DNA from 2 places in the Blautia sp. OM07-19 genome. Region 1 is predicted to be linked to the other one. Evidence: predicted binding sites of a transcription regulator. Region 1 holds the regulator's gene; the other holds the start of a gene.
The links. Region 1 encodes NrdR, which represses ribonucleotide reductase genes. Its sites were predicted from a motif close to CACAANATNTTGTG; they were not measured.

Region 2: the regulator NrdR is predicted to act here: its motif matches at 4,511-4,524, upstream of nrdD (anaerobic ribonucleoside-triphosphate reductase).

What each region holds. Positions count from the first base shown of each region.
Region 1 covers NZ_QULA01000003.1:124,632-130,050, reverse strand. Annotated here, with positions in the region: gene pap (polyphosphate:AMP phosphotransferase) at 1-736, shown strand, start outside; gene nrdR (transcriptional regulator NrdR) at 1,114-1,566, opposite strand; gene DXC01_RS04145 (YlmC/YmxH family sporulation protein) at 1,690-1,941, shown strand; gene sigG (RNA polymerase sporulation sigma factor SigG) at 2,058-2,837, shown strand; gene gdhA (NADP-specific glutamate dehydrogenase) at 2,903-4,237, opposite strand; gene DXC01_RS04130 (aminotransferase class I/II-fold pyridoxal phosphate-dependent enzyme) at 4,481-5,419, shown strand, end outside.
Region 2 covers NZ_QULA01000007.1:79,152-84,570, reverse strand. Annotated here, with positions in the region: gene arcC (carbamate kinase) at 1-662, shown strand, start outside; gene DXC01_RS07180 (helix-turn-helix domain-containing protein) at 860-1,183, shown strand; gene eutJ (ethanolamine utilization protein EutJ) at 1,360-2,199, shown strand; gene nrdD (anaerobic ribonucleoside-triphosphate reductase) at 2,289-4,424, opposite strand; gene asnA (aspartate--ammonia ligase) at 4,771-5,419, shown strand, end outside.

The DNA.
Region 1 (5,419 bases):
TATCTTCCCTTTGGTAAAGATGCCGAAACTGGCAGATGTTGAGCTTGCCGGCAAGACGATCGACGATGAGGAATATGACAAGGAACTTAAGAAACTCCAGAGTAAATTAAGTGAACTCCATAACCGTCTCTACCGCAAACGGATCCCGGTGATCATCACATACGAAGGATGGGATGCTGCCGGCAAGGGTGGAAATATCAAGAGAATCACAGGTGCACTTGATCCACGCGGATACGAGGTGCATCCGATCGCCAGCCCGGAACCACACGAAAAAGCCCGCCATTATCTGTGGCGTTTCTGGACGAGACTTCCAAAGGACGGTCATATCGCAATTTTTGACCGTACCTGGTATGGACGCGTCATGGTGGAGCGACTGGAAGGATTCTGCAGTGAAAATGACTGGAAACGCGCTTACAATGAAATGAACGAATTTGAGAAAGAACTGTCCGACTGGGGAGCTGTGATCATCAAATTCTGGGTTCAGATTGACAAGGATACACAGCTTGCACGGTTTAATGACCGTCAGAACAATCCTGAGAAACAATGGAAGATCACGGATGAGGACTGGAGAAACCGTGAGAAATGGGATCAGTATGAGGAGGCGGTCAATGAGATGCTCAAGAAGACTAGTACGGCTTATGCGCCGTGGCATATTCTTGAGTCGGTGGATAAGAAGTATGCGCGCATTAAGGCGCTCAAGATTGTGATCAAAGAGTTGGAAAAAGCCCTGAAATAAGGGCTTTTTTGATGCCCTTATTATCCCTGTTTTTTATTATTTCCTTTAATCCTGGGGATTTGGATGCTTGGGAGCAGAGCAAACCGCGAAGGGACGTTGCCCGTCCCCTCGCCACCCCTCGGCTGGGTGTTTGACGGAAATTTTGTCGTGTGGGATGCCCTTTGAAAAATTCTCCTGGTGCAACAAGTCGGGAAACTTTCGTATAAATGGATTCGAAATTTGCACTGTGTCTCAGGGTGCCTGCGTCTGCATTTTCTAAGGCTCCCCCACAAGACAAAATTCCCGTCAAACATTCAGGAGGGCACTGAAAAAGTCTACAAGGTAACCGCCTTAACAAAAAAGTGTCGATACAAATCGACGGGTCCCAGGGCAGTACCCTACGGCTCCATAAACTTTTTTAGTTCATCCATAAAAGTACTAACATCCTTAAACTCACGATACACCGACGCAAACCGCACATATGCAACAGCATCGAGATCCTTCAAATGCTCCATAACGATCTCGCCGATGCGAGTACTGGAAATCTCCTTATCCGCGCTCTCAAAAATAGACCCCTCGATGGAGTCAATCATAGACTCAATCTTCTCGATCGGGATCGGGCGTTTGTAGCACGCACGAAGAACACCGTCCTGGATCTTAGAACGGTGATAAGCTTCTCTTGTCTGATCCTTCTTGATGACACTTAATGGAATAGTCTCAACCTTCTCATAAGTGGTAAATCTCTTGCCGCAGGATTCACACATCCTTCTCCTGCGGATCGCATTGGTATCTTCGACAGGTCTGGAATCAACGACCTTGGTATTATCCTGATTACAAAATGGGCATCTCACGGTATTATCCCTCTTTTCCCTTTTATGGGCTAATTATACTGTATTTTTTTGGGTAATGTCAATAAATTACAGTGTATATTTCCGGCATTTTATGCATATATTTTTGAAAAAAATGGTGTCTGTATGCGTCTTTGCGAATTAAGGCAAAAAGAGATCATAAATATCCGCACCTGCAGAAGTCTTGGCTGTCCGATCGATCTGGAATTTGATGAAAGAAGCGGAAAGATCACAGCACTGATCGTTCCCGGACCTGGCAGATTCTGCTGTTTCTGGGGACGGGAAAGTGAATTTATCATCCCATGGAGCAGCGTCCGTCAGATCGGAGGAGATATCATCCTGGTGGAACTCCCGGAAGAAAAATGTCCTCACAGATAGTACCTTTTGCAAAACTGTCAAGGACTTATATTTTTTATATTTTTCGCAAAAAAGAATATTTCATATCCTCCCTGAGAATCATCTTTAGTACCAACTGAAATAAGGAGGATATTTCGATGGCACTAAACAAAGTTGAGATCTGCGGAGTGAACACAGCCAGTCTTCCAGTTCTGGCTCCGGAGGAGAAGGAGGAACTTTTTGAAAAGATAAAAGCCGGTGATAAGGAAGCGAGAGAGCGTTACATCAAGGGAAATCTGCGGCTTGTCTTAAGTGTGATCAAACGATTTCAGAACAGCAGTGAAAATGCGGATGATCTTTTTCAGATCGGCTGTATCGGACTTATGAAGGCCATTGATAATTTTGACACGACTTTGATGGTCAAGTTTTCTACTTATGCAGTGCCAATGATCATAGGGGAGATCCGGAGGTATCTGCGGGACAACAGCAGTATCCGTGTCAGCCGTTCGCTTCGTGACATTGCGTACAAGGCAATCTATGCCAAAGAAAGTTACATGAAAAAGAACCTGCGGGAACCGACGATCGCGGAGATCGCAGAAGAGATTGGGATTGAAAAAGAGATGATCGTGTACGCCCTCGATGCGATCCAGAACCCGGTCAGTCTCTTTGAACCGGTATATTCTGAAGGGGGAGACACCCTGTATGTGATGGATCAGATCAGTGACAAGAAAAACAAAGAAGATCACTGGCTGGAAAATCTTTCGCTCAGAGAGGCGATGAACCGCCTCGGGGAGAGGGAGAGACACATCATTGATATGCGGTTTTATGAGGGAAAAACGCAGATGGAAGTGGCAGAAGAGATCGGGATCTCCCAGGCACAGGTCAGCCGTCTGGAAAAAACTGCCCTTCGAAATATGAGAAATTATCTTCGTCCATAACAAAAAGCTCCGGCATGAAAACCGGAGCTTTTTGAATATCAATGATTCGCAGAGGAGGAAATTAATTAAACAAGGCCCTGAGCGATCATTGCGTCTACAACTTTTTCGAAGCCGGCGATGTTAGCACCTGCAACGAAGTTATCTGGCATGTCATAACGTTTTGCAGCGTCATCGATCTTAGCGTAGATGTCTTTCATGATCTGATGAAGTTTGGCATCAACTTCTTCTGCTGTCCAGGAAAGTCTCTGGGAGTTCTGGCTCATTTCCAGTGCGGAAGTAGCAACACCACCGGCGTTGGATGCTTTTCCAGGAAGGAAGAGAACGCCGTTTGCCATAGCGTATTCTGTAGCTTCTCTTGTAGTAGGCATGTTAGCACCTTCTACGATATATTTGCAGCCGTTTGCTATCAGAGTCTTAACGCCGTCAACATCAAGTTCGTTCTGAGTTGCGCATGGAAGGTAAACATCACATTTGATGTTCCAGATTCCAGTACCTTCTGTGTAGGTAGCACCTTCTACACGGTCAGCATATTCTTTGATACGTCCACGTTTTACTTCTTTGATGTCTTTGACAACGTCGAGATTGATTCCGTTTGGATCATATACATATCCGTTAGAGTCACACAGAGCAACAACTTTGGCACCAAGCTGAGTAGCTTTCTGGATTGCATAGATTGCAACGTTTCCGGAACCTGTAACAACGACTGTCTTTCCTTCGAGAGAATCGTTGTGAGCCTGCATCAGCTCGTTGAGGATATATACAACACCGTATCCTGTTGCTTCTGTACGGATGAGGGATCCGCCGTAGGTAAGTCCTTTACCTGTCAGAACGCCTTCATAGAGGCCACGGATACGTTTGTACTGTCCGAACAGGAATCCGATCTCACGTCCGCCAACACCGATATCACCAGCCGGTACGTCTGTGTCAGCACCGATATATTTGGAAAGCTCTGTCATAAAGCTCTGGCAGAATGCCATAACTTCTCTGTCGGATTTGCCTTTAGGATCGAAGTTGGAACCACCTTTACCACCACCGATCGGAAGACCTGTCAGAGAGTTCTTGAATACCTGCTCGAAACCAAGGAATTTAAGAATGCTCTGGTTTACTGTAGGATGGAAACGAAGACCTCCCTTGTAAGGTCCGATTGCACTGTTGAACTGTACACGGTATCCTTTGTTGATCTGTACGTTCCCGTTGTCATCGATCCACGGAACACGGAAAGAGATGATTCTTTCTGGCTCTACCAGACGCTCCAGGATGGAAAGGCTGCGGTATTTCTCCTCGTTACGGTCGATAACAACCTTAAGGGAATCCAGAACTTCTTTTACTGCCTGATGAAATTCCGGTTCACCAGGATTCTGTGCAACGACTCTTTCATAAACTTCTTCTGTGTAAGACATGACGATTTTCCTCCTCGTTTGTTTGCGTATAAAATAATAACGTCTTTGTGGGGCTTACAAATGCCCAGACACTATTATACACGAAAGTGGTAAAGTTGAAAAGGGGAATATTAATTTTTTTTATATCTTACTAAATTTGTATGAATATGACAATAATATCCGAAATTTTTTCATCTTGATAAAATGACCTGAATATGAGATTATAGTAAAAACTATGTAAAATCTCAGAGAGGAGTGAAAAAAATGAGAACATTTGACAAATCTGCCAAGCTAGATAATGTACTGTATGATGTAAGAGGACCGGTGGTTGACGAGGCGGCGAAGATGGAGGAAGAGGGTAAGGAGATCCTGAAGCTTAATATCGGAAATCCATATCCTTTTGGTTTCTCAGCTCCTCAGGAAGTGATCCTGGACATGCTGAGTAATATCCGCACTTCACAGGGCTATTCTGATTCCAAGGGTATTTTTTCTGCCCGCAAGGCGATCATGCAGTATGCACAGCTTCGCGGGATCCCGAATGTGACCATGAATGATATCTATACAGGAAATGGTGTCAGTGAACTTATCAGCCTGTGTATGCAGGCACTTCTGGATAATGGAGATGAGATTTTGATCCCGGCACCGGATTATCCGCTGTGGACGGCGACTGCGACACTGGCAGGAGGCAAGGTCGTACATTATATCTGTGACGAGCAGTCTGACTGGTATCCAGATATCGAGGATATCAGAAGCAAGATCACGGACAGGACCAAAGCGATCGTTATCATCAACCCGAATAACCCGACAGGTGCTGTCTATCCGAAGGAGATCCTGGAGCAGATCGCGCAGATCGCCAGAGAGAAGGAACTGATCATTTTTTCTGATGAGATCTATGACCGTCTTGTCATGGACGGATATCAGCATACTTCGATCGCATCTCTTGCACCGGATGTATTCTGCGTGACATTTTCCGGACTTTCCAAATCCCATATGATCGCAGGATTCCGTATCGGCTGGATGATCTTAAGCGGAGCCAAGGAGCGTGCGAAGGGTTATATAGAAGGAATCAAGATGCTTTCTTCCATGCGTCTCTGTTCCAATGTGCCGGCGCAGGCGATAGTACAGACTGCCCTTGGCGGTTACCAGAGCGTTGCAGAGTATGTGAAACCGGGCGGAAGAGTTTATGAGCAGAGAGAGTGCATT
Region 2 (5,419 bases), on a different contig from region 1:
AGAATGCGATCCGTGCTGAGCTCATCTCCCGCGGTATTTACAAACCGGTTGCCACGATCCTGACCCAGGTTGTTATCGATCCATACGATGATGCTTTCGGTGAACCTGAGAAGGTGATCGGTCGTGTCCTCAACGCAGAGGAAGCGGAGGCAGAGGAAGATAAGGGTAACTTTGTTACCGAGACTGCACCTGGCGAATACCGCCGTATCCTTGCAGCTCCGAAGCCGCAGCGCATCGTCGAGATCGAGACAGTACGTGCCCTTACAGATGCCGGTCAGGTCGTGATCGCAGCCGGCGGCGGCGGAATTCCTGTTATGGAACAGGGAATCAACCTCCATGGTGCAAGTGCCATCATTGAGAAGGATTTTGCAAGCGGACTTCTTGCAGAGGAGCTGAACGCAGATACTCTTCTGATCCTCACTAGTGTTGAGAAAGTCAGCCTCAACAAAGATACTGACCATGAAACCTACCTCGGTGCGCTTTCCGCAGAAGAAGCACAGAAATACATCGATGAAGGTCAGTTTGCTGCAGGCTCCATGCTTCCTAAGATCGAGGCAGGTCTTTCCTTCCTCAGCAAAGGCGAAAACCGCCGTGCGATCATCACGGACATCGCTCACGCCAAAGACGGCTACAGAGAAAAAACCGGAACTATCCTCAAATAATTACGGTATATCCCCCAACCATATCAGAACGCTGCCCTGTGCATCCCGTGCAGGCGGCGTTCTTCTTTTGTGCATCGTATCAGCGTGTCATTTGTGTCGTTTAATCTAATCTTTCCACTTAGGCACTATTTCGTTAATATATATAGGAAGTATTTACTAGTTTTTTACACGCACAAATGACGATGAGGTGACTTATAATGACAGAATTAAATCCTTTGGATCGTATCCAGGAATTATGTGATGAGCGTAACTGGTCTTACTATCAACTGGCGAAAGTATCCGGAATCGCGTATTCCACGCTCAGTACAATGATAAACAAACATAATATGCCTTCCCTTCCTACTCTGCAGAAACTCTGCTCCGGGTTCGGCATCTCCATTACCGACTTTTTTGATCCAGGAAACAGCAGCAAAGGGCTTACTTCTGACCAGGCACAGTGTCTGAAACTTTTTACTGCACTGAGTCCGGAGGACAAAACTCTGGCGATCACCTATATGAAGGGACTGTCAAAAACCTTATAAAACCATCCAGATCCTGCATTTACGGGCTGCCATGTTACTGGCAGCTCTTTTTTGTCTCTCTCCAAAGCAGTCGCACAATTTTCAAAGTTTTCTCCTCCATTCATTGTTTTTTTCTGTCATTTCCTATATAATAAATAGCAGATTCGATATTTTTTCGCAGAAATGGAGTAGCAAAAATGGAACTAAAAAACAGAACTTTATCTAATTTTGCAGAACTGGTGCGGACCGGCGAATGCAAAAATTACCGTGGCAGGCTCAAAGTCGGCGTTGACCTTGGTACTGCTAATACCGTACTTGCTGTTGTGGACAGCAACAACCGCCCGATTGCCGGAGCTTCTGCTCCTTCCCATGCGATCCGTGACGGTGTGATCGTCAATTATTATGAATCCGTTCAGCTTGTCACCAAACTTAAAAATGAGCTTGAAGAAAAACTCGGCACGGAGCTTCTCTACGGTGCCGCAGCGATCCCTCCAGGAGTTTCCGAGGGCAGTATCAAAAGCATCGGCTATGTCCTCGAAGGAGCCGGTTTTGAAGTAACCAACATCGTAGATGAACCGACTGCTGCTTCTGCCGTGCTCAAGATCACTGACGGTGCAGTTGTCGATGTCGGCGGCGGCACTACCGGAATCAGCATCCTCAAGGATGGCAAGGTCATCTATACCGACGATGAGGCAACAGGCGGAAGCCACATGACCATGACCGTTGCAGGTCATTACAAGATTCCTTACGAGGACGCTGAAGTTCTCAAGACTGACCCTGAAAAGGAAGCTGAGATTTTTCCTGTTATCAAGGCTACTGTTGAGAAGATGGCAACAATCACCGAAAGATTTCTCCAGGGATATGAGGTCCCTGCGGTTTACGTCGTAGGCGGTTCTGCCAGCTTCAAAGAATTCACGACCGTATTCGAGAAGAAACTCAAACTTCCGGTCTACCGTCCTGTCCACCCGCTTCTTGTAACACCACTTGGCATCGCTTACTACTGCGAGCTGCCGCCGGTAACACCTAAGAAGAAATAAATTTCTCCTTATATACCAAAAAGAGTACAGACATGACTTTCACTTTCGTCATATCTGTACTCTTTTTGTATACTTAAAACTCTATCTGCTTACATAGATTTACGCTCTGCGATCTCGGCCATCTTCGCTTCATTCAATCGTGTGTCACCATGAACACGGCTATAGGAAAGATATCCGTTCATACGGTCGATCTTTGTCAGGTTACGTGAGCCGCATACCGGGCATACGTCCATTTCCAGCTCCTGGTGACCGCAGTCATCGCAGTAAGCCAGAGAAAGGTTTACACCCTCATAATAGCCCAGGTCCATCGCTCTGCGGATCAGGGTACGGATGGCTTCTTTGTTGTAGCCGATCGGATAACGGACATACTGGATCTTACCGCCGTTGCAGAGTTCCCAAAAACGTCCCTCCAGATCCTGTTTCTCAATCGGAGTCACATCCTCGGTAACATGGCAGTGGAAGCTATTGCTGACATACGGTCTGTCAGAAACACCCTCTACGATTCCATACATCTTGCGGAACTGCTCAACCTGAAGACCACAGAGGCTCTCTGCCGGTGTTCCGTAGATCGCATAGAGGTATCCGTCCTCCTGCTTGAACTGGTTTACTTTGGCATTGATATATTTCAGTACTTCCAGTGCAAACTGTCCATCCTCGCGGATAGATTTGCCGTTGTAAAGCTCCTGAAGCTCATTCAGGGCTGTGATCCCGAAGGAAGCTGTCATCGGTTTGAGGATCTTGCCGATCTTTTCGTTCGGTTTGAGATGACCGCCGTAGAAACCGCCCTCACAGTAAGCAAGCGGGTTCGTGGATGCTCTCATCTGTCCCAGGTACTCATAGGTGCGGATGTGGAGATTTCGGATCATCTGCAGGTAAAAATCAAGAACCTCGTAAAAATCTCTGCTCTCTGCTCTTGCTTTCGCCAGGATCATCGGAAGATGAAGACTGACTGCACCGATATTGAAACGTCCTACAAATACAGGCTTGTCATTCTCATCTGCCGGATACATGCCGCCTCTCTCATACCATGGACTTAAGAATGCACGGCATCCCATCGGGCTGATAACCTTGCCATACTGCTTGTACATGCTTGCGATATAGCCCTTGCCAGTCAGAGAAAGCCAGTCCGGATACATGGTCTTGGAGGAGCAGTCAACGCCCTCCTCAAAGATGTCCTCGCACGGTTTGCCCGGTCCATGAAGATTCTCATCATACAGAAATACGATCTTAGGGAAAAGAACCGGCTTCTTATGGCCTTTCTTACCCTGACCGCCCTTGTGCACCTGCAGAAGAGAAATATTACACATCTTCTCGAACTGACCTGTACCAAGTCCGAGTGTCACAGTAACAAACGGATAGTCACCACGGGAAGAACCTACCGTATTCAGCTTGTACTCGATTCCCTGCCATCCCTGATCAAAATCTCTCCGGACTTTGTCCAGCGCGTACTCGATAGCTCTCTCTTCTCTGCCGGTCCAGTTCTCATCGGAGTATTTCATAAATTCGCTGACGTATTTGTCATAACTCTTCTGTGCGTATGGTCCGAGGATCTTGTCGACCTCCGGCACTGTAAAGCCACCGTACTGCTGTGCTGCTGTACTCAGGATGATATCACCCATGACATCAAATGCAGTATCCAGTGTCTTCGGCTCGTTGTACCAGACATTCCCCATCTCGAAACCGCCGCTTAAAACTGCCCCCACATCAAACAGGCAGCAGTTCATCGTGTCCAGTCGTGCAGACTGATCGTGAATATAGATGTATCCGTCCTTGCATGCCTGCAGCTCATTGCGGTTCATAAAAAACTTCCTGTATAATTCCTTGTTCAGTTCGTTAAAGATCAGGCTTCTCTTGGTAGCAACAAGAGCGCTGTCTGTATTTGCATTACTCTTGTCACCGATATAGCGGATTGCCTGGCTCTTGGTATAGACATCATCCATCATATGGATAAAATCCAGCTTGTAGTTGCGGTAATCACGGTAGCTCTTGGCAACCGCCGGATTCACACGCTCCAGTGCGCCCTCTACGATATTGTGCATCTCCTGGATCTCGATCTCATTCTTTCCAAGAGAATCTGCATGTTCCTGCGCGAACTGGCAGATAAATTCCTTCTCTTCATCTGAAAATTTATAAAGAATACGTGCGGCTGATTTATTTACCGCCTTGACGATCTTCTGCGGATCAAATTCTTCTCTTGTGCCGTCTTTTTTGATTACATAGATCATACCTTTGTCTCTCCTGTTTGCTATAATATAAGGCTTTTCTATTCTTTTCGCCTTCCCCATATCTTGTATTGCTTATGAGAGTATACCACAACATCATGTAAAATAAAAGGGGATATTTCATTTTTTATTGTCTGAAATTTCCCCTTGTTTTTGCCATATTCTGAACATTTGTTTGCACCGCATAAAGTCACCTGTGGACCGTCATCCAAACATCATTTACGTGGTCAGATCATGCGGACAGTAACATTTATTTTAGACTCATTTTCAAAATAATGCAAGGTTAAAATTGCAATACAGAAAATTTCTTGCTATAATTAAGCCTAGTAAAATTTGAGGAGGAAATATTATGGATGAAATTAAAATCCCTGCCGGTTATCATTCAGATCTGAGTCTGCATGATACACAGGTTGCAATTAAAACAGTCAAAGACTTTTTCCAGCAGACCCTCGCCCAGAAGCTGAATCTTCTTCGTGTTTCTGCACCGGTTTTTGTATCCCCGTCTTCAGGTCTCAACGATAACCTGAATGGCGTAGAACGTCCTGTAAGCTTTGACATCAAAGGACAGGAAGAAAAAGAAAACGCTGAGATCGTACACTCCCTTGCCAAATGGAAACGCTACGCACTCAAAAAATATGGCTTCGCTCACGGCGAAGGACTGTATACTGACATGATCGCGATCCGTCGTGATGAAGATCTCGACAACATCCACTCCGTCTATGTAGACCAGTGGGATTGGGAGAAGATCATCTCCAAAGAAGAACGTACCATGGAAACTCTGATCAACACCGTTCGCTCCATCTACAGCGTTCTCCGCAAGACAGAGAAATACATGGCTGTCCAGTATGACTACATTGAAGAGATTCTTCCTAAAGAAATCGCTTTCGTTTCCACTCAGGAACTGGTTGACATGTATCCTGATCTGACACCAAAGGAAAGAGAATACAAGATCGTCAAGGAGAAAGGTGCTGTCTTTCTTATGCAGGTTGGTAAGACCT